DNA from 3 places in the Arthrobacter sp. Y3224055 genome. Region 1 is predicted to be linked to each of the others. Evidence: riboswitches for the same ligand, from Rfam matches in the RefSeq annotation. Region 1 holds a riboswitch; each other region holds the start of a gene.
What was found. Region 1 has a riboswitch for S-adenosylmethionine ahead of AC5RTY_RS10680 (acyl-CoA dehydrogenase family protein). Riboswitches for the same ligand answer to the same signal wherever they lie in the genome.
Positions count from the first base shown of each region.

Region 1 (7,441 bases):
GGCGACCAGCGATTCCCGCTGTCCGCGGTGACCTCCGTCCGGGTGCTCGCGGATGCGTTCGACGGCGTCCACGGCCTGCGGGCTCCCGGGCTTGCGATCCCGGGACGGACTCGGGTGGGAACGTGGCGCGGCCGCGGCAAGACCCTCGCCGTCGCCCGCCGCGGCACCCCGGCAGTGCAGCTTGACCTGGACGGGCAAAAGTACGCCCGGGTGGTCGTGTCGCTTCCCGATGCCGAGGATGTTGCGGCCCGGATCCGGAAGGCCGCCGGCCTGCCCGCCGGTCAGGCGTTCACCGAAGAAGTGGTCAGCTTCCCGTCCGGGACCGTTCAGCTGACGGGAACCTGGGCTGAACCGGCCGGAACGGTCCGCGGCGCCGCGCTGATCCTGCCGGGCTCGGGACCGATCGACCGCAATGCCGACCACAAACGGATGCCGTTGGGCATCAGCCGTGACTTGGCGACGGCACTTGCCGGCCACGGAATCGCTTCCCTGCGCTACGACAAGCGCGGTACCGGCGACTCGGAAGGCACCTTCTGGGCGGCCGGCTTCCGTCAGAACACCGACGACGCCGCGGCCGCCCTCCGCTGGATGGCCGCCCGGAAGGCCGCGGGCCTCCCGGTGTTCCTGGTCGGCCACAGCGAAGGCAGCTACCACGCGGCTGCCGTGGCGGCAGAGTCCGGTACCCGGGTGGATGGGGCTGTGCTGCTTTCAGCCTCGGCGCAGACAGGCTTTGAGACAGGCAGGTGGCAGACGGCCCAGATCAGCGACTCGCTGCCCGCCTTCCCGCGATTGCTGCTGAAGCTTTTCCGCCAGGACCTGGTCAAGGTGCAGGCGAAGTCGGTGGAAAAACTTCGGCTCACCACCGAGGACGTGGTGCGCATGCAGGGCCGCAAGATCAACGCGCTCTGGCATCGGGAGTTCCTCGACTTCGACCCCGTTCCGAACTTGGAGCGCCTGCACATGCCGGTGCTGGCCATCACGGGCGCCAAGGACGTGCAGGTGGACCCGGCCGACCTGGACATCATCGCGGCCACCATCCCCGGCCCGGTAACCACGAGGAAGATCGAGGACCTGTCGCACCTGCTGCGCCGCGACCCGAAGGTTCCGACCCTCTCCGACTACAAGCGGCAGATCCGCGAGCCCGTGGACGCTGAAGTGCTGGAACTGGTGGGGAACTGGGTGGCGGAGCACGCCGACGCAGCGGCGGCCCGGTTGGCCGGCTAGCCCCAAACCATCGACTGTTCAGCTGGCGCCCTTAAACCGACGGTTTGAGGGCGCCTGCCGACTCCTCGATGAGGGCGGCTGAGGGGGAGAGGGCCAGCGGCGGTTCCGGTGCCGAAGAGTCGCGGGTAGGGTCGAGCCATGGCACACCAGAATGACCCTGAAGTCGTCCGGCGGCTGCTGGAAACCCCCGGCCGCTGGGCCGTCGTCGGCCTGTCCACGAACCCGCACCGGGTGGCCATGCGCATCTCCCGGTACCTGATGGACCAGCTGGACATGGAAGTCGTCCCCGTCAACCTGCAGGGCGACGACGTCCTCGGCCTGACCGGTTACCAAAAGCTCGGGGACATTCCCGGCGAGATCGACGTGGTGGACTGCTTCGTGAACTCGCAGAAGGTCGGCCCGGTGGTGGACCAGGCCATCGAAGTCGGTGCCAAGGCGGTGTGGCTCCAGCTGGGCGTGATCGACGAAGCCGCCGCGGAACGGGCCAAGGCGGCCGGGCTGGACGTCGTCATGGATACCTGCCCGGCCATCGAGGCCCCGCGCTTCGGTTTATAACAGCAGCTCACGGGCTGCGGTCAGCCCTGGCCCGCCTTCGGACGGCCGCCTCGAGTCCCCGCATCACTCGTACACAGCAATGAAGCGGCCGACGACACCTCCCTCGCGAAGCTTGTCGATTGCGCCGGGAATGTCGGCATGCTTGATGTGGTTCATGGGTGGTTTGAGCTGACCGCTCTTCATAAGCTCGTAGATGCCGGCAAGATCCTCCTTGGTACCGGACTTTGAGCCCCTGATGGAGAGCTGGTTGATGATGATCGGGTAGGTATTGATGGTCGATTCCAACCGGCCCATGCCCACCTGAACCAAGGTGCCGAACTCAGCGAGGGTTTCGATGGCGGCCGAGGTCGTGGTGCCGAAGCCGGCGTAGTCCACGATCAGCTCCAGGTTCTTGTCCTTGAACTCTTCGATCGAGGCGCCGACGCCAGCCAATCCGATCTCGTCGGCCAGTTTCTGGGTTTCCGGATTGACCTCGGCGCCGTACACCTCGGCGCCGACCAACGCGGCACAGCGTGCACCGATGTAGCCCAGTCCGCCCAGGCCGATGACACCGACCTTCATGCCGTTCTTCGCCCCGCCGACCGCCATCATGGCATGGTAGGCGGTCAAGCCGGCGTCGGTCGCCATCGCGCCGAGGTCGAACGGCACTTCGTCGGGCAGGGCGACGAGATTGTCGCCGGTCGCGCGAAGCTTGGCGGCGAAGCCTCCATCCCACTTCCCGTAACCCAATGCGTCCCCGTCCGACATCACCGGAGAGAGGCCTACGCGGTCGCCAATCTTCCAATGGTCCATGCCCTCGCCGACCTCGCTGATAACGCCGGCGGATTCATGGCCCATGGTGCGGGGCAGGCCGTGCTGGAACAGCGCCATCCATCCCGGATCATCGAGCGTCGAGACGTCCGAGTGACAGACCCCCGACGCCTTGACGTCGACGACCACTTCACCGGGGCCAGCGTGGGGTTCCTGAACCTCATTAAGCTCCAGCGGCTTCTTCGTGCCGACAAATTGCCATGCCTTCATGATGAACCTCCCGTACGACGGCCAGCGGACGGTGCCCGTCCCGGCCCGGCCATATTGGCAGTGCACCTCCACGGTAGTCCCCTCGTAACCAGGCCAGTAGGGGACAGCCGCGCAGAGGAATGCGCACGGCTCAATGCGCCGGGCGGAAGCCTGCAGCCCCAGCCCGTGGAGCCGGGCGGAAGCCTGCCGGCCCCAGCCCCCGGAGCCGGCTGGGGCGACGGGCCGTCGTCGTCATCAGAAGCGGTTTCCGTAACAAACGGCAGCAGAATGTCATGGCCTGTCATGTGCTTCCCTGCGCCGGATCGGCCCCGGCATACTCGACTCCGAGATCAAGAGTCCCAACGACAAGCTCTGGCTGGTTGGGCGGCAACCCTCTCCCGTAGCGGGGTGCCCCAGATGAGGATCCGGCCGCGCACAACACCGTGCCCGGCAAGTACGGCCCCCTCCGGGCTGCGCCCCAACCGTGACGGTTGCTGCGCCGCGGGTCCGGATGGGAGCCCCGCCGTGAGGAGCCAACATGACCGCCGTCGTGACCGCCAACAACCCGCAAACCCGCCGAGCCCCGTGGGCCGGACAGGCTACCGCCGAGGAACTGGCCCGATGGCAGCAAGTAGCCGAAGGCGTTGCCGCCGCGCTGGCCCCGGACGTGCTGGAGCGCGACCGACGCAACGCCGACCCGCACGCCGAGGTGGAGCTGCTGCGCAACTCGGGCCTGCTCAACCTGATTATCCCGGCCGACTGGGGCGGCGAGGGCGGGCACTGGGAGAGCGCGCTGCACGCCGTGCGCATCCTGGCCCGCACGGACGCGTCGATCGCGCAAATACTCGGTTACCACTACGCCAACCTGGGCGCCGTCGTGTTCTACGGTGATGCGCAGGTCCAGGAACGACTGCTAAGCCGCTCCGCGCGGGGCCGCTGGTCCTGGGGCGACTCCGTGAACCCGGTGGACCCGAATCTGGAACTGGTTCCCGACGGCGACGGCTTCCGGCTGAACGGCACCAAGCACTTCTCCACCGGCGCTTCCGTCGGCGACGCCATCCTGGTCAATGCCGTGATCGCGGCCGGACCCGAGCGGGGCAAGTTCCTGGCCCTCGCGCTGGAGCATGACCGAACGGGCATCGGATACCTCGGGGACTGGGATGCGCTCGGCCAGCGGCTCTCGGCCAGTGGTTCGGTGAAGTACGACGGCGTGCAGGTCACCGCCGCGGACATCATCGGTGAGGTGGGGGAGGAGCCTTTCTCCACGCTGGTTACCCCGTACATCCAGCTGGTTTTCGGCAACCTCTACCTGGGCATCGCGCAGGGGGCGCTGGACCGCGGGCGCCGGATCACGCTGGCGCGCCGGAACTCCTGGTTCCTCAGCGCGCAGGAGACCTATGCCCAAGACCCGCTGACCCAGCGGGTCTATGGCGAGCTGGTGTCGCGGGTCGCCGCGGTGGAGGCCCTGGCCGACCGGACGAACGCCAGGTTCGACGCTGTTATTGCCGCCGGCGCGCAGCTGAGCGCGGAGTCCCGGGCGGACCTCGCGCTCGAGATCGCGCGGCTCAAGGTCGTGTCCACCGAGGTGGGGGTGGACGTGGCGAACCGCATCTTCGAGACCACCGGCTCGTCCTCCGCGAAAACCGAGGTCGGGCTGGACATTTTCTGGCGCAACATCCGCACGCACACCCTGCACGACCCGGTCGACTACAAGAAGGTCGAGGTCGGCGCCAACTACCTGCTCGGCGACGTCCAGCCGATTTCGCTCTACACCTGAGCGGAGCAGAACGCCGCTCACCCTGCCCGCAACCCCCGGGTCACCTCATGACTGCCCGCCATCCACGGGCCCACCACCGCTGCCCGCCATCACCGATGCCCCCAACCCCCGGGGGCCCTATCACCGATGCCCCAAACCCGGGCGCCCCACCTGACGCCCTCACGGCCGAACCTTCAGGAGAACACCATGACTGAAACACTCGACAAACTCACCACGGCCTTCGACGCCGCGGCCGCCAAATACCGTCCGATCTTCGCGCGCATCGCCGCCGGGGCGTTGAGCCGCGAGCTCACCCGCGAGCTGCCGTTTGAACAGATCGGCTGGCTGAAGGACGCCGGCTTCGGCGCGGCCCGGATCCCGTCCGAGATCGGCGGCGACGGGCTGGACTGGGAAGAGTTCACCCGACTCCTGATCGAGCTCGCCGCCGCGGACAGCAACATTCCGCAGGCGCTGCGTTCGCACATCGCCTTGGTGGAGGAAAACCTGTACCACCACGGGCGCACCTCGGACCGCAATGCGTGGCTGCGGCGCTTCGCATCCGGCGAGCTGGCCGGCAACGCCTGGACCGAACCGGGCGCCGGGGGAACCGCCACCGTGCTGTCCGAGACCGGCGGCAAACTGCTGCTGAACGGCCGCAAGTTCTACACCACCGGCACCATCTTCGCGGACTGGATCGATGTCACCGCCAAGCGCCCGGACGGCTCCGATGTCTCGGTGATCATTTCCACCAAGACGCCGGGCGTGGAAACCTTCGACGACTGGGACGGTTTCGGCCAGCGGCTCACCGGCAGCGGCACCACCGTGTTTACCGACGCGGTGGTGGACCCGGCCAACGTGTCCGCCTTCGCCGACCGCTTCCCGTACCAGACGGCGCTCTACCAGCACATCCTGCTGGTGACCCTGGCCGGCATCGCCCAGGCCGTCACCAGCGAAGCCGCAGAGAACGTGCGGGACCGCAAGCGGGTGTTCGGCCACGGAAACGCCCCGCTGGTCCGGCACGACGCGCAGGTCCTGCAAGTGGTCGGCGAAATCAGCGCCACATCCTATGCCGCGAAGGCAACCACCCTCGGCGTTGCCCGCAGCCTGGACCGCGTGTTCGCCTCGCGGCAGTCAGACGCCGACGCCGAGAAGGCGGCCAACATCGCCGTCGAACTGGAATCGGGCCGGGCGCAGATTGTGCTCAGCGCCTTGGTCCCGGACGCCGCAGGAGCCCTCTTCAACGCCCTCGGCGCCTCCTCCACCAGCACCGGCAAGGCACTGGACCGGCACTGGCGCAACGCCCGCACCGTGGCGACCCACAACCCGTTCATCTACAAGGCGCGGATCGTCGGTGACTGGGAAGTCAACGGCGCCGAGCCCCCGTACGTCTGGTCGATTGGCGAGGCCAATGCCGACGCCGCCCGTCAGCCACAGAGCGACGCCGCCATTCAGTCACACACCGAGGCCGCGCGTCAGCCACAGAGCGACGCCGCCCGTCCAGCCAGCCAAGCCACCCGCTCCGCGGCCCTCTAGGAAGAAGCCAAACCATGTCTGTATCCGTCAATAACCCAACCCTCGCCGCACCCAAGGCCGCCACGGCCGCCAATGCCGGTGCTCCGCGGCTCTCCGGCCGGCTGGGCGTCGCCAGCATCGTGCTCATCGTGCTGGCCGCCGCGTCGCCACTGGGCGTCATCGGCGGAACCGTCCCGCTGGCCATCGTCAGCGGCAACGGCGCTGGCCTTCCCTTCATCTACCTGTTGGCCATGGCCATCCTGCTGTTGTTTGCCGTCGGCTTCACCACAATGACACCGCACGTGCCAACGGCCGGCGCGTTCTTCAGCTACGTCGACAAAGGCCTCGGCCGCAGGGCGGGCTTGGGGGCGGCCTTCGTGGCCCTGCTCTCCTACCTCGCGCTGGAAGCCGGCGTCTACGGCCTGCTGGCGCCGGCCGTCGACGAAGTGGTGCGCGCCTACGGCGGGCCGGCACTGCCATGGTGGGCATGGGCCGCTGCCGCCCTGGCCGCCGTCGCCTGGCTGGGCCACCGCAACATCGAGCTCTCCGGCAAGGTGCTGGGGGTACTGCTGGTCGCCGAGGTGCTGATCGTGCTGGTTTTGGACGCTGCCGTAATTTTTGGCGGCGGCGGTCGCGAGGGCCTGTCCACCGGGTTCGTCACCCCGTCCACCGTGCTGTCCGGGGCGCCCGGCATCGCGCTGTTGTTCGCCATCCTGAGTTTCATTGGCTTCGAGGCCACCGCCGTGTTTCGCGACGAGGCACGGGACCCGGACAAGACGATCCCGCGCGCCACCTATGTAGCCCTCATCGTGGTGGGCGGCTTCTACGCGCTCTCCAGCTGGCTGCTGATCAGCGTGTGGGGCGACGAGGGCATCGTCCAAAAGGCCACGGACGCGCCCGGCACCTTGCTCTCGGAGACTACCGCGCTCTACCTCGGAACCGCGGGCAGCCACGTCATCCAGGTACTGCTGGCCAGCAGCCTGTTCGCCTGCATCCTGTCCCTGCACAACATCAGCTCACGCTATTTCTTCCAGATCGCCGGACAAGGCATTTTCCCCGCCAAGCTGGCCGGCACGCACACCCGGCACCACTCGCCACATCTGGCCTCGGCCGCTTCGACCGGAGTGGTGGCCCTGTTCCTGCTGGCCGCGGTGGTGGCCGGCTGGGACCCCATCGTGCAGTTCTACACCTGGTTTGCCGGTTTCGCCTCCCTGGGCGTGGTGGTGCTGATGACGGTCACCAGCATCGCGGTGCTGGTTTTCTTCCGCCGGCAGGGCGCACCGGCCCGCGACTGGAAGCGCTCGGTCGCCCCGGCTCTCGGACTCCTCGGGCTGCTGGCCATCCTGGGCCTGATCCTGCAGAACCTGCCCACCCTGGTCGGCAACAGTGTGCCGC
Region 1 covers NZ_JBNHGB010000004.1:17,568-25,008, forward strand. The annotation lists gene AC5RTY_RS10665 (alpha/beta hydrolase) at 1-1,224, shown strand, start outside; gene AC5RTY_RS10670 (CoA-binding protein) at 1,363-1,779, shown strand; gene AC5RTY_RS10675 (zinc-binding dehydrogenase) at 1,843-2,799, opposite strand; SAM riboswitch class IV at 3,127-3,241, shown strand; gene AC5RTY_RS10680 (acyl-CoA dehydrogenase family protein) at 3,317-4,555, shown strand; gene AC5RTY_RS10685 (acyl-CoA dehydrogenase family protein) at 4,742-6,067, shown strand; gene AC5RTY_RS10690 (APC family permease) at 6,082-7,441, shown strand, end outside.

Region 2 (7,441 bases), on a different contig from region 1:
TTTCCGGTGATGGTGTATTTCGTGCTGTTCATCATCGTGCACGTGACGCTGGTGCTGGCCACCGGCGCGCTGCGCAACCTCAACCACATGTATGCGGCCACGGACGACGGCGGGTGGACCGGTTTCTGGATTTTTGCCGCCTCCGTCGCGGTGACCGTGGCGGCCTGGTTCCTGGCCCGGCCGATCTTCCTGCGCCCGATCGCCTCGCTGACGGGCAAGGTCACGAGCCGCTGACCGCGCGGCCGCCCGATCGCCTCGCTGACGGGCAAGGTCACGAGCCGCTGACCGCGCGGCCGCCTGATCGCCGGCCGCTGACCGCGTGGCCCGCGTGGCCGCCGCCTTACCGCCAGCCGCTGACCGCCTGACCGCGGCTGAAGGCTGCACCGCTACACTGCTCGCCATGATCACCGTTGCGGCCATCGCCGCGTGCCTTGTCTTCGCGCTGTTGGCCGTCTTCCAGATCCTGCTGGCCGCGGGCCTGCCGCTGGGCCGGTTCGCCTGGGGAGGAAGCCACCGCATCCTGCCGGCGAAGCTGCGCATCGGGAGCGCGGTCTCGGTGCTCCTGTATGCGTTCTTCGTGTTCGTCATCATGGACCGCGCGCAGTTTCTCGACGCGTTGCCGGAGACCGCGTCGCTCGTTCTTGGCTGGGTCCTGACCGCGTACCTGTTCGTCGGCGTCCTGATGAACGCCATCTCGCGCAGCAAGCCCGAGCGGTGGACCATGACGCCGGTCGCCCTGGTCTTGGCCGCGCTGAGCCTGGTGGTTGCCCTCGGTTGACGTGGTTTCCCGCCCTTGGCGGGGAGCTGCAAGGCTTTTCGTCGGTGGGCCGTCCAGCCGTTTGCGGGTCTCACGTCCCTTCGCGGGCGGGGGGTTCCGACGGTTGACGGTCAGGCAGGGGAGGGGCTTGCCCCGCGGGCGGGGCGGGCTCACGATTGGTTCACTACCGGCCGATCGGAGGAAGCCATGCAGGTCCGTATCCGCCGCGCACTGACAGCAGTTGCCGTGCTCGTCACCGTCCCGGCGGCCCTTGCCGGCGGCCTGGTCCTGTGGCTGCGCTTCAGCCCCCGGCCGCTTGCGGTGCTGCTGCGGGTGCTGTCGGAACGGGACGGCCGGCGCACGGCCCGCGCGATGGCCCGGCACGTGCCGGACGGAATCAGCGAAGTATTGGATCAGGAATACCTCAGCAACCACGGGCATACCCGCCTGGACGTGTTCTTCCCGGACAAGGCGGCCGAGGATTCGCTGCGCCTTCCGACAATTGTCTGGATCCACGGCGGGGCCTGGATCTCCGGCACCAAGAACGACGTCGCCAATTACCTGCGGATTCTCGCCTCCTACGGCTTCACCGCCGTGGGAGTGGACTATTCGCTGGCCCACGTGCGCCGCTACCCGGCGCCGGTGCGCCAGACGGCCGCCGCGCTGCGCTACCTGGAACACAACGCCGACCGGCTGCACATCGATACCGAGCGCATCGTGCTGGCCGGGGACTCTGCGGGCGCGCAAATTGCCGCACAACTGGCGCTGGTCATCGCCGATCCCGACTATGCCAAAAGGCTCGGCATTGCCTCGCCCATGAAGCCGGAGCGGCTGCGCGCGGTGCTGCTGCACTGCGGGGCGTACGACCTCTCGCTCGCCGGGGCGGACCAGGCCGGGAACCAGAACTACCTGCGCACGGTGCTGTGGTCCTACACCGGGGCCAAGGACTATCTGGAGCGTCCCTACGTCGCGCTGGCCTCCGTGGCCAAGCACGTGGGCGCCGGCTATCCGCCGGCTTTCGTGTCAGCGGGCAACACGGACCCGTTGCTGCCGCACTCGCTCGGGCTGGTCGAAGCGCTGCGGATCAAGGGCGCGGCCGTGGAGGAGTTCTTCCCCCACACGGAGGCCGGCCTAGGGCACCAGTTCCAGTTCAACCTGGAGTTGGAAGCGGCGTGGCAGGTGCTGGAGCGCAGCGTGGCGTTCCTCCGTCGCCACACCGGCTGATGCCACCCGAGTTGAATCGGCGCCCCGCTACGAGGGGTGTTCTTCGGTGTCTGCATCACCCGGGGCCGGCGCCGATGCCTCCCCCGGGCACCGCCGTCGTACGCTGGAAACCTGCCCAGCGAAGGGGGAACTATCAATGAACGACGCCGGCTCGCGCCTCATTTTCGGCTGCATGGGGTTGGGTGGGGGCTGGGGGAGCGGGCCGCTGGAAGCGGCCGATGTGGCGGCCGCGCACGCGGCCGTGGCGGCGGCGCTGGAGGCCGGGATCACGACCTTCGACCACGCCGACATCTACGCCCACGGCAAGGCCGAGGCCGCGTTCGGGCGGGTGCTGGCGGAAAGTCCCGAGCTGCGCGACTCGATCCGGCTGCAGGGCAAATGCGGCATCCGGCTGCCGGTCCCCGGCATGGTCGGGCACTACGACTCCTCGCGGGAAGCCATCCTGGCCCGCACCGACGAAAGCCTGCGCCGGCTGCACACCGATCACCTGGATACGCTGCTGATCCACCGGCCCGATCCGCTGACGCCGGCCGAGGAGATCGCCGCGGCGTTCAACGAGCTTCGGATGGCCGGGAAGGTACGCCGCCTTGGTGTCTCGAACATGTCCGGCGAACAGATGCGCTGGCTGCAGTCGGCGCTGGATGAACCGCTGGCGGTGAACCAGCTGGAAATGAGCCTGTACCGACGCGACTGGCTGGAGTCGGGGGTGCTGGTGAACCACCCGGAGGGACCGGGGATCAGCTTCCCGCACGGCACCTTGGAATACTGCGCCGCCCACGGGGTGGAGCTGCAGGCCTGGGGCGCGCTGGCCCAGGGCCGGTACAGCGGGCGTGCGGCAGCGGAGGCCGCGACACCGGATGCTTCCGCGCCCGCGGATGCCTCACCCCCGGCGGATCATGCAGCGGCAGCCCTGGTCACGGAACTTGCCCGGGACAAGGGGTGCCCGCCCGAGGCCGTGGTGCTGGGCTGGCTGCTGCGGCATCCGGCAGGCATCCGGCCGGTCGTCGGTACCAGCAGCCCGGACCGGATCCGGGCCTGTGCCGAGGCGGAAGCGGTTGGAGCATCGATGACCCGCGAGGAGTGGTACTCCCTGTGGGTGGCGGCCCGAGGCAGGCCGCTGCCTTAGCTGCCCCCGCCCGGCCCCGCCGGCTGCCGGCGGAAGCCGGGACCGTGGGTCCTAGACGAAGGCCGGCTGTTCCAACCGGCGGAACGCGGAATCGTGGAAGACCAGGGGCTCGTGGGTGCCGTCGTGCGTGGACAGTCCGTGCACCTGCAGCAGCACGACGTGGTGGTCCCCGGCCGGGACCTCCTGGTGCACCGAGCAGTCCAGCCAGAGCGCCGCGTCGTTGAGGAAAAGCGCGCCGTCGTCCGTGCCGTGCAGGCTCAGGCCGGCAAAGCGGTCACCGTTCCTGGACGCGATCTGGCGGCAGACGCCGTCGTGTCCGGTGCCGAGCACCGAGACGCCGATCCGGTTGGCCCGGCGGACCAGCGGCCAGGTCCGTGAGGTGTTTTGCACGGCGAACATCACCAGCGGCGGCTCGAGGGAGACGCCCACGGTGAACGAGGAGGCGACGATGCCCTGCGGCTCGCCGGCGACGGTCGCGCACAGCGCCGCGATGCCCGAGGGGAAGCGGCCGAAGGCGGAGCGCAACGTGTGGGGGGTCAGGTCATGGTGTAGCGACATGGCGTCCTTGGGGCTTGGGCGCATCCGCTGCGGCCGAGCTGCTGCGGGTGGATACGCGTACTTGCCTGCCGACATACCCGGCGGGCCGAATCATCACCTGGAGCACCCCGCTACGGTAGAGGGTTGCCGGCCAACCAGCCAGGGCTGTGAAGTTGGCGCTCTTGATTCGTCTCCACGCTAAGAGCGGGGAAGGGCCTGGGTCAAACGCCGGTAACAGTTCGTCAAATGCAGCGTTTTACTTCCGGGCGCCGCGAGGTGTCTGCTGCCCCGACGGGCGGCCGTGCGACGGCTGCTGCCCCGAAGGCTACTGTCCGACTGCTGGTCCCACGGCTACTGCGCGGCGGCGCCCGGGCGCACGGTCCGCTGCCGGAACGGATGCGCCGGGTAGACGCCCAGGATGCGGATTTCGGTGGTGAAGAAGTCCAGTTCCTCGAAGGCGTGGACCATGGCCGGATCGTCCGGGTGGCCTTCGACGTCCACCATGAACATGGTGGCGGCAAACTCGCCGCCCACCATGTAGCTCTCCAACCGGGTCATGTTGATGCCGTTGGTGGCGAAACCGCCCAGCGCCTTGTACAGCGCGGACGGCACGTTCCGCACGCGGAACACGAAGCTGGTTACGGCCGGACCGGGAAGTTCCTCGCGGGACGGGACCGGCCGGCGGTCGGCCAGCACCACGAACCGTGTGGTGTTCGTCGGATCGTCTTCGACCTTTTCCGCGAAAACCTCCAGACCGTAGAGTTCGGCGGCCATCGGCGGCGCCAGGGAGACCTTGGTCGGGTCGTTCCATTCGGCCACCTCCCGGGCCGAACCGGCGGTGTCGCCTGCGATGACCGGAGTGAGCCCGAGCCTGCGGATCAGCTTGCGGCACTGGCCCAAAGCATGGATGTGGCTGTGCACCTCCCGGGCCTGCTCCACGGTGGCCCCGCGTACGCCCAGCAGGCTGAAACGGATGGGCAGGAAGAATTCCTCCACGATCTGCAGGGTGGTCTTCGGCAGCAGGGCGTGGATGTCCGCCACCCGGCCGGCGATCGAGTTGTCGATGGGGATCATGGCCAGTTCCGCCTCGCCGCCGGTGACGGCAGCGAACGCATCCTCGAAGCTGGCACACGGCACCGCTTCCCAACCGGGGCGCACTTCCAGGCAAGCCATGTGGGAGTTCGAGCCGGGTTCACCTTGGTACGCAATCGCTGGAGCCATGGGCGAAATTATCCCACCGGGGCGGGCCGGCGCTTCATTCCGGGCAACCGGGCGGCGTCATATAACCGGGACCGGCCCGCCAACCGCTTAGTACAGATGCGATTCCTGGGTGATGCCGTAGGGCACGTCGTCGCTCAGCTCCACCGTAAACTGCCCGGGGCCGGTGCGAGTGACCAGGATGCCGCAATCGCCGTCGATGGCGGCGAGCTTTTGCAACTCTTCGACCGCAGCATTCAGGAGATCGTGCGCTTCGGAAGCCGTCTGTGCGGTCAACGACTTGGTAGCCAGGGAAGTGGCCATGGTTCTGCCTTTCGTGGCCGGAGGTTTCCGCGCAGGAGAAACGCGGGATGGAAGCTTCCGGCCGGAACGAGCCTGCCATGCGGAACGGTGCATGGAACTTTACATTCTGCCATCCCAGATGACATCAGATGAATTTCGCACCGGCGTGGCGTGCGCCACACCCGGCGCGGCGGTGTGGTGCTGGAAGCAGGTCAGGCGGGACCGCCGCGCGTGTTGGAAACCGGTCACGCGGGACCGCCGCGGATGCTGGAAGCGGTCGGGGGAGGGCGGGCCAGCCGGAAGTGAACCCGGTCCTAGAACGGGTTGAGCAGCCGGTGGACGAACTGCCGGGTGCGCTCCTCCCGCGGTTCGCGCAGCACCTGTTCGGGGTGTCCGCGTTCCACCACCACGCCGCCGTCCATGAACACCACTTCGCTGGCCACTTCACGGGCGAAGGCCAGCTCGTGGGTGACCAGGGCCATGGTCCAGCCCTCGTCAGCCAGTTCCTTGATCACGTGCAGCACGTCGCCCACCAGTTCAGGATCCAGTGCGGACGTGGGCTCGTCGAACAGCAGCAGCGAGGGTTTGAGCGCCAGCGCCCGGACAATGCCGACCCGCTGCTGCTGTCCGCCGGAGAGCTGATGCGGGTACTGGTCTTCCTTGCCGGAGAGCCCGACACGGTCCAGCAGCGACCTGGCCTCGCGCACCGCTTCGGCCTTGGACCGCTTCTGCACCTGGACCGGGCCCTCGATGATGTTCTGCAGCACGGTCATGTGCGGGAACAGGTTGTAGTGCTGGAACACCATGGCGCTGCGGTCGCGCAGGGCGGCGATCTGTTTTCGGTTCACCGGCGAACCGAAATTCACGGCCGGCCCGCCCGAAAAGGCGACCCGCCCGCCGTCGGGGATTTCCAAGCCGTTCAGGCAGCGCAGCACGGTGGTTTTGCCCGACCCGGAGGGTCCGATCAGGGCCAGTACCCCGCCCGTCTGGACGGAGAGGTCGATGGACTTGAGCACCTGGTTGCTGCCGAAGGACTTTCGCAGCCCCTCAACGGAGAGCACCGGCCCTGCGGCGGAGCCGGGCTGCGAAGCGGCGGCGGAGGGGGCGTCAGTGGGCGACATAGCGGTCCAGCCTCTTCTCCAGTCGGGACTGCCCGGCGGAGAGCACCAGGCAGAACACCCAGTAGACCGCCGCGGCCTCAATGTAGAGCAGCATGAACTCCTGGCTGAACGCCGCGATTTCCTGGGCGGCCCGGAACGCCTCAGTGACCAGGATCAGGGAAGCGAGGGAGGTGTCCTTGACCAGCGAGATGAAGGTATTGGACAGCGGCGGCACCGACACCCGCGCGGCCTGCGGCAGGATGATGCGGCGCAGGGTGGTGGTGCCGGCCATGCCGATGGTGTGGCCGGCTTCCCACTGGCCCTTGGGGACGGACAGAATCGCGGCGCGGATGATTTCGGCCGCATAGCCGCCCACGTTCAGGGAGAACGCGATGATGGCGCTCGGCCACGGTTCAAGCACCACGCCGATCGACGGCAGGCCGTAGAAGATCACGAACAGCTGGACGAGCAGCGGGGTGCCGCGGATCACCGACACGTAGGCGCGCGCGATGCCGGCCAGGATCCGGTTGCGGCTCAAGCGCATCAGGGCCACGACGAGCGCCAGCAGCAGGCCGATGGCGAAGCTGGCCAGCGAGAGGGGGATGGTGCCGGTCAGCCCGCCCTGGACTATAGGCCAGAGCGAACTGCCGACGAGCTCCCAGTCGATGTCCATACGGTTACGTTAGCGTCTCCCTTTGAAGCGGCCGGATTTACTTGCTGACGTCCGCGCCGAAGTACTTCTCGGAGATCTTTGCCAGCGTGCCGTCGGCGCGCAGCTCCTCCAGCGCCGTGTTGAAGGCCTCGACCAGGTCGTCGCTGCCCTTCTGGAAGGCGAAGGCGCTCTGCGTTTCCTCGTCCGTTTCGGCGGCTACCTTGATGTCCTTGTTGTCGTTGGTGGCCTGGTAGTCCAGGTAGGTCAGCTTGTCGTTGACCGTGGCGTCCACCCGGCCCTGCTCCAGCAGCGAAACCGCCTGCGCCCAGCCCTCCACGGCCTCGACATTGGCTCCGGCGCCCTTGGCCAGTTTGTAGAAGTTGCTGGTCAGCGACTGGGCGGACGTTTTGCCCTCCAGATCCGCCAGGGAGGAAATGTCGTTGTTGTCCGACTTCACGACGACGACGCCGGTGCTGACCGTGTACGGGTCCGAGAAGTCGTACTTGGCCAGGCGGTCTTCGTTGATCGAAACCTGATTGGCGATT
Region 2 covers NZ_JBNHGB010000001.1:625,394-632,834, reverse strand. The annotation lists gene AC5RTY_RS03055 (cytochrome b/b6 domain-containing protein) at 1-234, shown strand, start outside; gene AC5RTY_RS03050 (hypothetical protein) at 401-778, shown strand; gene AC5RTY_RS03045 (alpha/beta hydrolase) at 965-1,981, shown strand; gene AC5RTY_RS03040 (aldo/keto reductase) at 2,118-3,107, shown strand; gene AC5RTY_RS03035 (flavin reductase family protein) at 3,159-3,665, opposite strand; SAM riboswitch class IV at 3,718-3,832, opposite strand; gene AC5RTY_RS03030 (prephenate dehydratase) at 3,996-4,865, opposite strand; gene AC5RTY_RS03025 (hypothetical protein) at 4,953-5,165, opposite strand; gene AC5RTY_RS03020 (amino acid ABC transporter ATP-binding protein) at 5,459-6,265, opposite strand; gene AC5RTY_RS03015 (amino acid ABC transporter permease) at 6,252-6,911, opposite strand; gene AC5RTY_RS03010 (amino acid ABC transporter substrate-binding protein) at 6,955-7,441, opposite strand, start outside.
Region 2: another riboswitch for S-adenosylmethionine. It lies ahead of AC5RTY_RS03035 (flavin reductase family protein); the one in region 1 lies ahead of AC5RTY_RS10680 (acyl-CoA dehydrogenase family protein).

Region 3 (7,441 bases), on a different contig from region 1:
GCGGTCCCGGGCCATTGCTAAATGTCATCCAGACGATTGCCGACGGGTGGGAAGTCCCTGCGCGTTTTCATTGTGAGCGCTTCACCGCCACCGGCGATAACTTACGTATGCCGGTGGGCGGCAATTCGGCGTTCATCGTTGAACTGGCCGATGGGACGGAGGTCCCGGTGGGCTCGGATGAGACCATCCTGCAGGCCCTTGAGTCGGTCGGGATCACCCCTTTGAGCTCCTGCCGGGAGGGAATCTGCGGCACCTGCGAAACTCCTGTGCTGGGCGGCGAAATCGACCATCGTGACTCGCTGCTCTCCGACGACGAACGCGAGTCCGGAGACACCATGATGATCTGCGTCTCCCGGTGCAAGGGCAAGCGTCTGCTGCTGGATTTGTAGGCGAGCGCCTTGCAGCCGAAGGCACCACAGCCCTTCATCTCACACCAGGCCCTTCCCCCAGCCGGTGAACAGACGGCAGCCTTAAGGGTGAGTGCGTAAAACGCCGCCTTAGGAGTAGAAACATGCAGGATGCGGCATCGCTGGAGCCGGTCCAGGAACGTCTATGGGCCGATCTGATAGATCTCTCACAACTACGAGAATCCGACTCACCTGGGTGGAGCCGCCCGGTCTTCAGCGATCCTTATTCGGCGTCCCGCATCTGGGTACAATCCCGCATGCGGGACGCCGGCCTCGAAGTCACTGTTGACCCTGCAGGAAACATCGTCGGCCGACTCCGAGGGCGCTATTCCGGCCCGCCGCTAGTCACCGGGTCACACACCGACACCGTGGTAGGAGGCGGACGATTCGACGGGATCGTCGGAGTGCTTGGAGGCATAGAAGCTGCGCGCCGCTTCCGCGAGACTTCCACGATGCTCAATCATGATCTGCTGGTCGTCGACTTTCTGGGTGAAGAAGCGAACCCCTACGGTGGATACTGCCTCGGTAGCCGTGCGGCAGCTGGCGCGATGAGGACGGAGGATCTGAACCGTACAGACTCAGTTGGCAACAGACTGGGCGACGCGGTGGCACGCTTCGGCGTGGATCCAAACGGCATGCTTGCACGCTCGTGGGCGCAAAACGAACTACACGGGTACCTCGAACTGCATGTGGAGCAAGGCCCGATCCTTGAGCAGAAGGGAATCGATGTAGGAATTGTTACCTCAATCGTTGGCGTTCACACGCTGCTCGCCACCTTTCTCGGCAGATCGGATCATGCCGGCACTCGTAACATGGATGACCGGCGGGATGCATTGGTCGCTGCAGCCAAGGCCGTCCTGGCCGTCGAACGGGAGGCCTGTGAAGCACCTGTCCATGCGGTCGCGACCAGCGGCAACCTGCTCGTTGAAGCAGGTTCTGGAAACGTGATTCCGGGTCGAACAACGCTGATGGCAGAATTCCGCAGCGACAATCAGATCTGGCTCTCTGGTGTGCGGAGAAGGGTAGCCGATCAAATCCTTCGGCAGAGCGCCGAAAGCGGAGTGGAAGCACTCCTTGACTGGGCGGCGGAAACTCCTGTCGTACCGGCTAACGCATCAGTACAGAACGTGACGGCATCAGCACTCGATGGCCTCGGGCTCCCCTGGATGCCCATGCCGAGTGGCGCCGGTCACGACGCTGCGCACCTGGCAGCCCGCTGCCCTGCTGGAATGATCTTCATCCCATCTCACAACGGCCGAAGCCATTGCCCGGAAGAGTGGACAGACGCCGTGCACATCAGTAGAGGAGTGCATGTGCTGGCAGCCAGCCTTCTAAAAATGGATCGGACGGAAACCTTGAAACCTGATTTCTAGCCGCGCGATTCCTGGCGGTCATTACACTACTGGCACCTAGCCGGTTTCTAATGGACTCCCGTCTTGGGTGGCGAGATCGATCACCGCGACCCGCTGCTCTCCGACGATGAACGCGAGGCCGGAGACCCCATGAGGATCTGCGTCTCCCTCTGAAAGCACTCCACGCCTTGTATCTGCGCCCGCGGTTCTCTTGGGAAGATGGGGGCTATGGACAAGCAGAAGGTCGCCACCGCGAGCACGCCGCGCACGGTCAAGTACTACCGGGCGGAAGTGCTCATCGTCCTGGGACTCTCGCTCGGGCAGTCGGCGGTCTATGCCGTGGTGAACCTGCTGGAAAAAATGACCCGCGCTCCGCTGGCCTCGCAGACGACCACGCTGAACCCGGTGCTGAACGAGCGGGAGCTCTTCGATTTCGTGTACCAAATGCTCGGCATCGTCTTTGCGCTGGTGCCGGTGGCCTTGGTGCTGTTTTTGATGACCGTTCCCGGACGGTCGGCCTTCCGGGCGATCGGGTTCACGTTTTCCCGGCCCCGGCTGGACTTCGGCTTGGGCTTCCTGCTCGCGCTGGTGATCGGTGTCGGGACGCTGGGCGTTTATGCCGCCGGCCGGGCCCTGGGTATCACCACCGCCATTGTCCCGGCGGCCCTGGACGAATACTGGTGGACGGTTCCGGTGTTGATCCTGTCCGCGCTGCGGCATGCGGTCCTCGAAGAGGTGGTCATGGTGGGCTATCTCTTCAACCGCTTCGCGAGGTTCGGCTGGGGCATTTGGTCCGCGATCTTCGTCAGCGCCGCCCTGCGCGGGACCTACCACCTCTACCAGGGCATCGGGCCGGGCATCGGGAACTTCCTCATGGGTTTGGTCTTCGGCTACGCCTATACAAAGGCCAAGCGGGTGATGCCGCTGGTGGTGGCGCACGCGCTGCTGGATATTGCCGGTTTCGTCGGCTACACACTGCTGGGGCCGGCCATCGGCATCGGCACGTGAAACCGGCCGGGCAGCGCAGCGGCGCCCGGCCTTGCGATCAGGGCGCCGCTGCGGCGATCGACGACGTCGATCCTCTCGAAAGACTTACAGTTCGACGATTCCGTTGGCGGTTTCGAAGCGGACGGACAGGATGCCCGGCGTACCGTTCGGTGCCGTCCAGGCGACCTTGACGTCGTCCAGCAGGCCGTCGACCGGCGTGCCTAGCCAGTCCGCCACCCGCTCGGAAGAGCCGGCGATGGTCAGGCCGATCAGCTTGACCGTGGCGGGGCGGGCGTTGGACGGGTGCAGCGGTTCGGTGCCGTCATCCCAGCGCAACATGTAGGGCACCTGCGGGTCGGCGATGAGGCCCTTGATCCCGATCTGCTGCCAGCTCAGTTCCTGCCCATCCGGGAACTTGCGGTTGCCGGGAACCGCGTGGCGGCCCAGCCGTTCTTCGAACGGGGTCAGGTCGTCGACCGCCACGCACCAGCCCATCCAACCGCCGCCGGCTTCCGACCGCGCCCGCACTGCCTGGCCAAAGGGGGCCTTGTCGGAAGCGGGGTGGTCGAGCACCTCCACGACCTCCAGGTAGTGGTGGTCGGTGAGGGGGAAGATCATATTGCGGGTGCCGAAGCGGGGGTGAACCCCGCCCTTGACGGCGTCGATGCCCAGGGCTTTGGAGATCCGCTCTGAGGTGGCAGCCAGACCGTCGGGTTCAGCGGCATAAGAAACATGGTCGAAGCGCATGGCATTATCTTGGCACTTTGTGAACCCGCTCTCGACTTAGGGTGACCTAAGTCACTCAATTTGCGGCTCGTGGTGAACGCGCCGTTCCGGACAGCAAATCCGCCTCCCCGGCACGCGCCGGCAACAGTGACGAAGCGGACGGTCGGACAGGCGGTCCGGAGACCGGTGCCCAGTCATAAGGTGTCATATTGTTGCGGCCGCCGGCTTGTCTGCGGAGACTGGAGGCAGGTCATGAGTGCCAGCGCAAAACCCCGGTTTGCTGGCCGGCAACCCTCCAACCGCGGTGGGGTGCCCCGGGTGAAGACCAGGCAGCCGCCATAAGGCGGTGCGCAAGCGCGGGTCACACCCGGGACAGACATGCCGGCACGGCCGGATCCCGGATGGCCCCTTCCAGTGAAGGAGTTGCACCATGTCCAACGCCGATTGGTCCTTTGAAACCCGTCAGATCCACGCAGGGCAGGAGCCGGACGCCGCCACGGGCGCCCGCGCACTGCCGATCTACCAGACCACGTCGTTCGTGTTCCCCAGCGCGCAGAGCGCGGCCGACCGGTTCGCCCTGTCCGAACTGGCACCCATCTACACCAGGATCGGCAACCCCACCCAGGAAGCGGTCGAGACCCGGATCGCCAACCTGGAGGGCGGCGTCGGCGCCCTGCTGCTTGCTTCGGGCCAGGCCGCGTCGACGTTCTCCATCCTCAACCTGGCCGAGGCCGGCGACCACATCGTGGCCAGCCCCAGCCTGTACGGCGGCACCTACAACCTGCTGCGCACCACGCTGCCCAAGTTCGGCATCGAGGTCACCTTCGTCGAGGATCCGGACAACCTGCAGCAGTGGCGCGATGCCGTCAAGCCGAACACCAAGGCGTTCTTCGGCGAGGTCGTCTCCAACCCGCGCCAGGACGTGCTGGACCTGGAGTCGGTCAGCGCCATCGCCCACGAAAACGGCGTGCCGCTGATCGTTGACAACACCTTGTCCACCCCGTACCTGATCCGCCCGATCGAGTGGGGGGCCGACATCGTGCTCCACTCGGCCACCAAGTACCTCGGCGGCCACGGGACGGCGATCGGCGGCGTGATCGTCGACGCCGGCACGTTCGATTTCGCCGCCGACCCCGAAAAGTTCCCGGGGTTCAACACGCCGGACGACACGTACAACGGGCTGGTCTTCGCCCGCGACCTCGGCGTCAACGGCGCTCTGGGCGCCAACCTGGCCTACATCCTCAAGGCCCGGGTGCAGTTGCTGCGCGACCTGGGGTCCGCCATCTCGCCGTTCAATGCCTTCCTGATTGCCCAAGGGCTGGAGACGCTGAGCCTGCGCGTGGAGCGGCATGTGGCCAACGCTCAGAGGGTGGCCGAATTCCTGGAAGAGCACGACGACGTTGCCTCCGTCGCGTACCTCGGCCTGCCCTCCAGCCCCTGGTATGAGCGCGGCCGCAAGTACGGCCCGAAGGGGACCGGCGCCATCGTCGCGTTCGAAATCAAGGGCGGCATCGAGGCCGGCAAGCGCTTCGTGGACGGCCTTGAACTGCACTCGCACGTGGCCAACCTGGGCGATGTGCGCTCGCTGGTGATCCACCCGGCGTCGACCACCCACGCCCAGCTCTCGGCCGCGGAGCGGGTCGCGGCCGGGGTAACCGACGGGCTGGTCCGCCTGTCGGTGGGCATCGAGAACGTCAACGACATCATCGCCGACCTGGAGGCCGGTTTCCGCGCCGCCAAGGGTGCGGACGACTAGGCAAGCAGGTAGAGCGCAGCGTGACGATAGTGCAACCGCAGGAACTGGTGGAACAGGCGACCGACGGCATCCTGCGCCGGATGCCGGTTGGTGCGCTGGAGTTGGAAGCCGGCGGCTATCTGCCCGAGGTGGTCCTCGGCTTTGAAACCTGGGGCACCTTGAATGCGGACGCGTCCAACGCCGTCCTGATTCAGCATGCCCTGACCGGCAGCACGCACGTCGCACGCGGCTGCTCGGACGAGGACGGTTGGTGGGACGATCTGGTGGGCCCCGGTGCCACGATCGACACGGAGCGCTATTTCGTCGTGGCCGCCAACATGATTGGCGGCTGCTACGGCTCCACCGGTCCCTCGTCGCCGGCTCCGGACGGGACGCCGTGGGGTTCACGCTTCCCGTTCGTCACGATCCGCGATTCGGTCCGGGCCGAGGCGCGGCTGGCCGACGCGCTGGGGATCCGGCGCTGGCACACGGTGCTCGGCGGGTCGATGGGTGGCGCCCGCGCGCTTGAATGGGCGGCTACGTTCCCGGAGCGCACGGCCCGGTGCGCCGTCCTGGCGTGCGGCGCCGCGAGCACCGCCGAACAGATTGCCTTCGCGCAGGCGCAGGTCGCGGCCATCCGGCTGGACCCGTACTTCTCCGGCGGCGACTATTACGGGGGCCCCGCTCCCGAGGCTGGACTGGGTATCGCCCGGCGGATCGCGCACATCAACTACCGCTCGGAGCCGGAGCTGGAGTACAGGTTCGGCCGCAAGGCGCAGGCGGAGGAGCAGCCGTTCGGCGGCATTACGCCGTCCGCCCGTGGCCGCTATGCCGTGGAAAGCTACCTCGACTACCAGGCGGACAAGCTCGTCGCGCGCTTCGACGCCAACAGCTACATACTGCTCACCGAGGCCCTCATCAGCCACGACGTTGCCCGGGGCCGGGGCTCGCTGGAGCAGTCGCTGGGCGGCCTCACCGACACGCAGTTCTTCGTCGCCGCGGTGGATTCCGACCGCCTGTACTTCCCGGAACAGTCGCGGCAGCTGGCCGAGGCGCTGCCCGGGGCGGTCAAGGTCCACACCATCGAGACGCCGCTGGGCCACGACGGTTTCCTCACCGACATCCACCAGCTGCACGAGGCCCTCACCGAGGCGTTCTTCGCGCCCGCCTGACTTTTCGGCCCGCGTGACAGCGGCCTCGGTACGACGTCGGTGCGCGCCCTCCGCGCCGATTGCCACCGCCGCGCCCGATCGGGGGGGGAGCGGAGCGTCAGGTCAGTTCGAGCGATACCGGCCGCCGCAGGAAGGCCGCGTACCGTTCCACCGCGTCGTCCACGGCCTGCCGCTCCGGCTCGGTGAAGAACCGCAGCGGCTTGAGCCGCAGCTCGGCGGAGCCGGGCCGGAGGACGTGTCTCCAGTTGCCGGCCATCCGTCCGTCCAACAGCAGCACGTGGATCGGCACGTCGCCGCCCGGCGCCGCCGGCGCGCTGCCGCCCAGATAGCCGCGGGTTTTGGTGTAACCCATGACGTATTCGTCGTAACACTGGATCAGGTCCGCCCGCGGGTGTCCGTCGCCCGCCGCGGCTGCGGCGCCGCCGATCGTCCCGGCGGCGGGGGAGTACCAGAGCTGTTGCCCCTCGGTTTCGAACAGTTCCAGTCCGTCTCGGCCCCCGGCTTCGAGGCCGCGCTTGACGTCCGCCTGAGGCAGTTTGGACCAGTCGGAACAGTCCTTCAAGGTCGCCGGTCCGCGGCTGGTGAAGTACCGCCCGGTCAGTTGGGCCAGCGCCGCGTCGCGGTCGAAGTCCGCGGCCAGCGGCGGTACCCGCTCGTCGAAGGCCGCATACGTTTGCTGCACGGCGCCCGACCTGGCCGTCCGCGGAGGCCCGTTCACCAGCACCCGATCCATTTCCGCATGGAACACCAGGTGCCCCAGCCGCTGCCCGCGCAGCGTCGCTCCGTTCAGCCTCGCGCCGTCGTCCTTCAGCAGCGCCGCCTGGGCGAGCCGGGCGGCGAGCTCGTCCCTGGTGAGGTGCCGGCCTCCGGCGACGGCCGCGGCCAGCACGTCATTGCTGCGCGCCACCGTTGCCTCATCCAGTCCCAGCTGCCGGTCCCGGCCCTTGTTCCCTGCCTTGAGGCGGGGGCCGGAGAGCAGCATCAGCCAGCGTAGGTCCCCGGCCGCCACAAAGTGCCAGGTGGGCCGCAGGACATGCGTGCGCAGGATGCGTCCGCCGGCGA
Region 3 covers NZ_JBNHGB010000005.1:142,505-149,945, reverse strand. The annotation lists gene AC5RTY_RS13155 (PDR/VanB family oxidoreductase) at 1-389, shown strand, start outside; gene AC5RTY_RS13150 (M20 family metallo-hydrolase) at 512-1,780, shown strand; gene AC5RTY_RS13145 (CPBP family intramembrane glutamic endopeptidase) at 1,988-2,767, shown strand; gene AC5RTY_RS13140 (VOC family protein) at 2,852-3,493, opposite strand; SAM riboswitch class IV at 3,721-3,835, shown strand; gene AC5RTY_RS13135 (bifunctional o-acetylhomoserine/o-acetylserine sulfhydrylase) at 3,903-5,228, shown strand; gene metX (homoserine O-acetyltransferase MetX) at 5,309-6,379, shown strand; gene AC5RTY_RS13125 (winged helix DNA-binding domain-containing protein) at 6,477-7,441, opposite strand, start outside.
Region 3: another riboswitch for S-adenosylmethionine. It lies ahead of AC5RTY_RS13135 (bifunctional o-acetylhomoserine/o-acetylserine sulfhydrylase); the one in region 1 lies ahead of AC5RTY_RS10680 (acyl-CoA dehydrogenase family protein).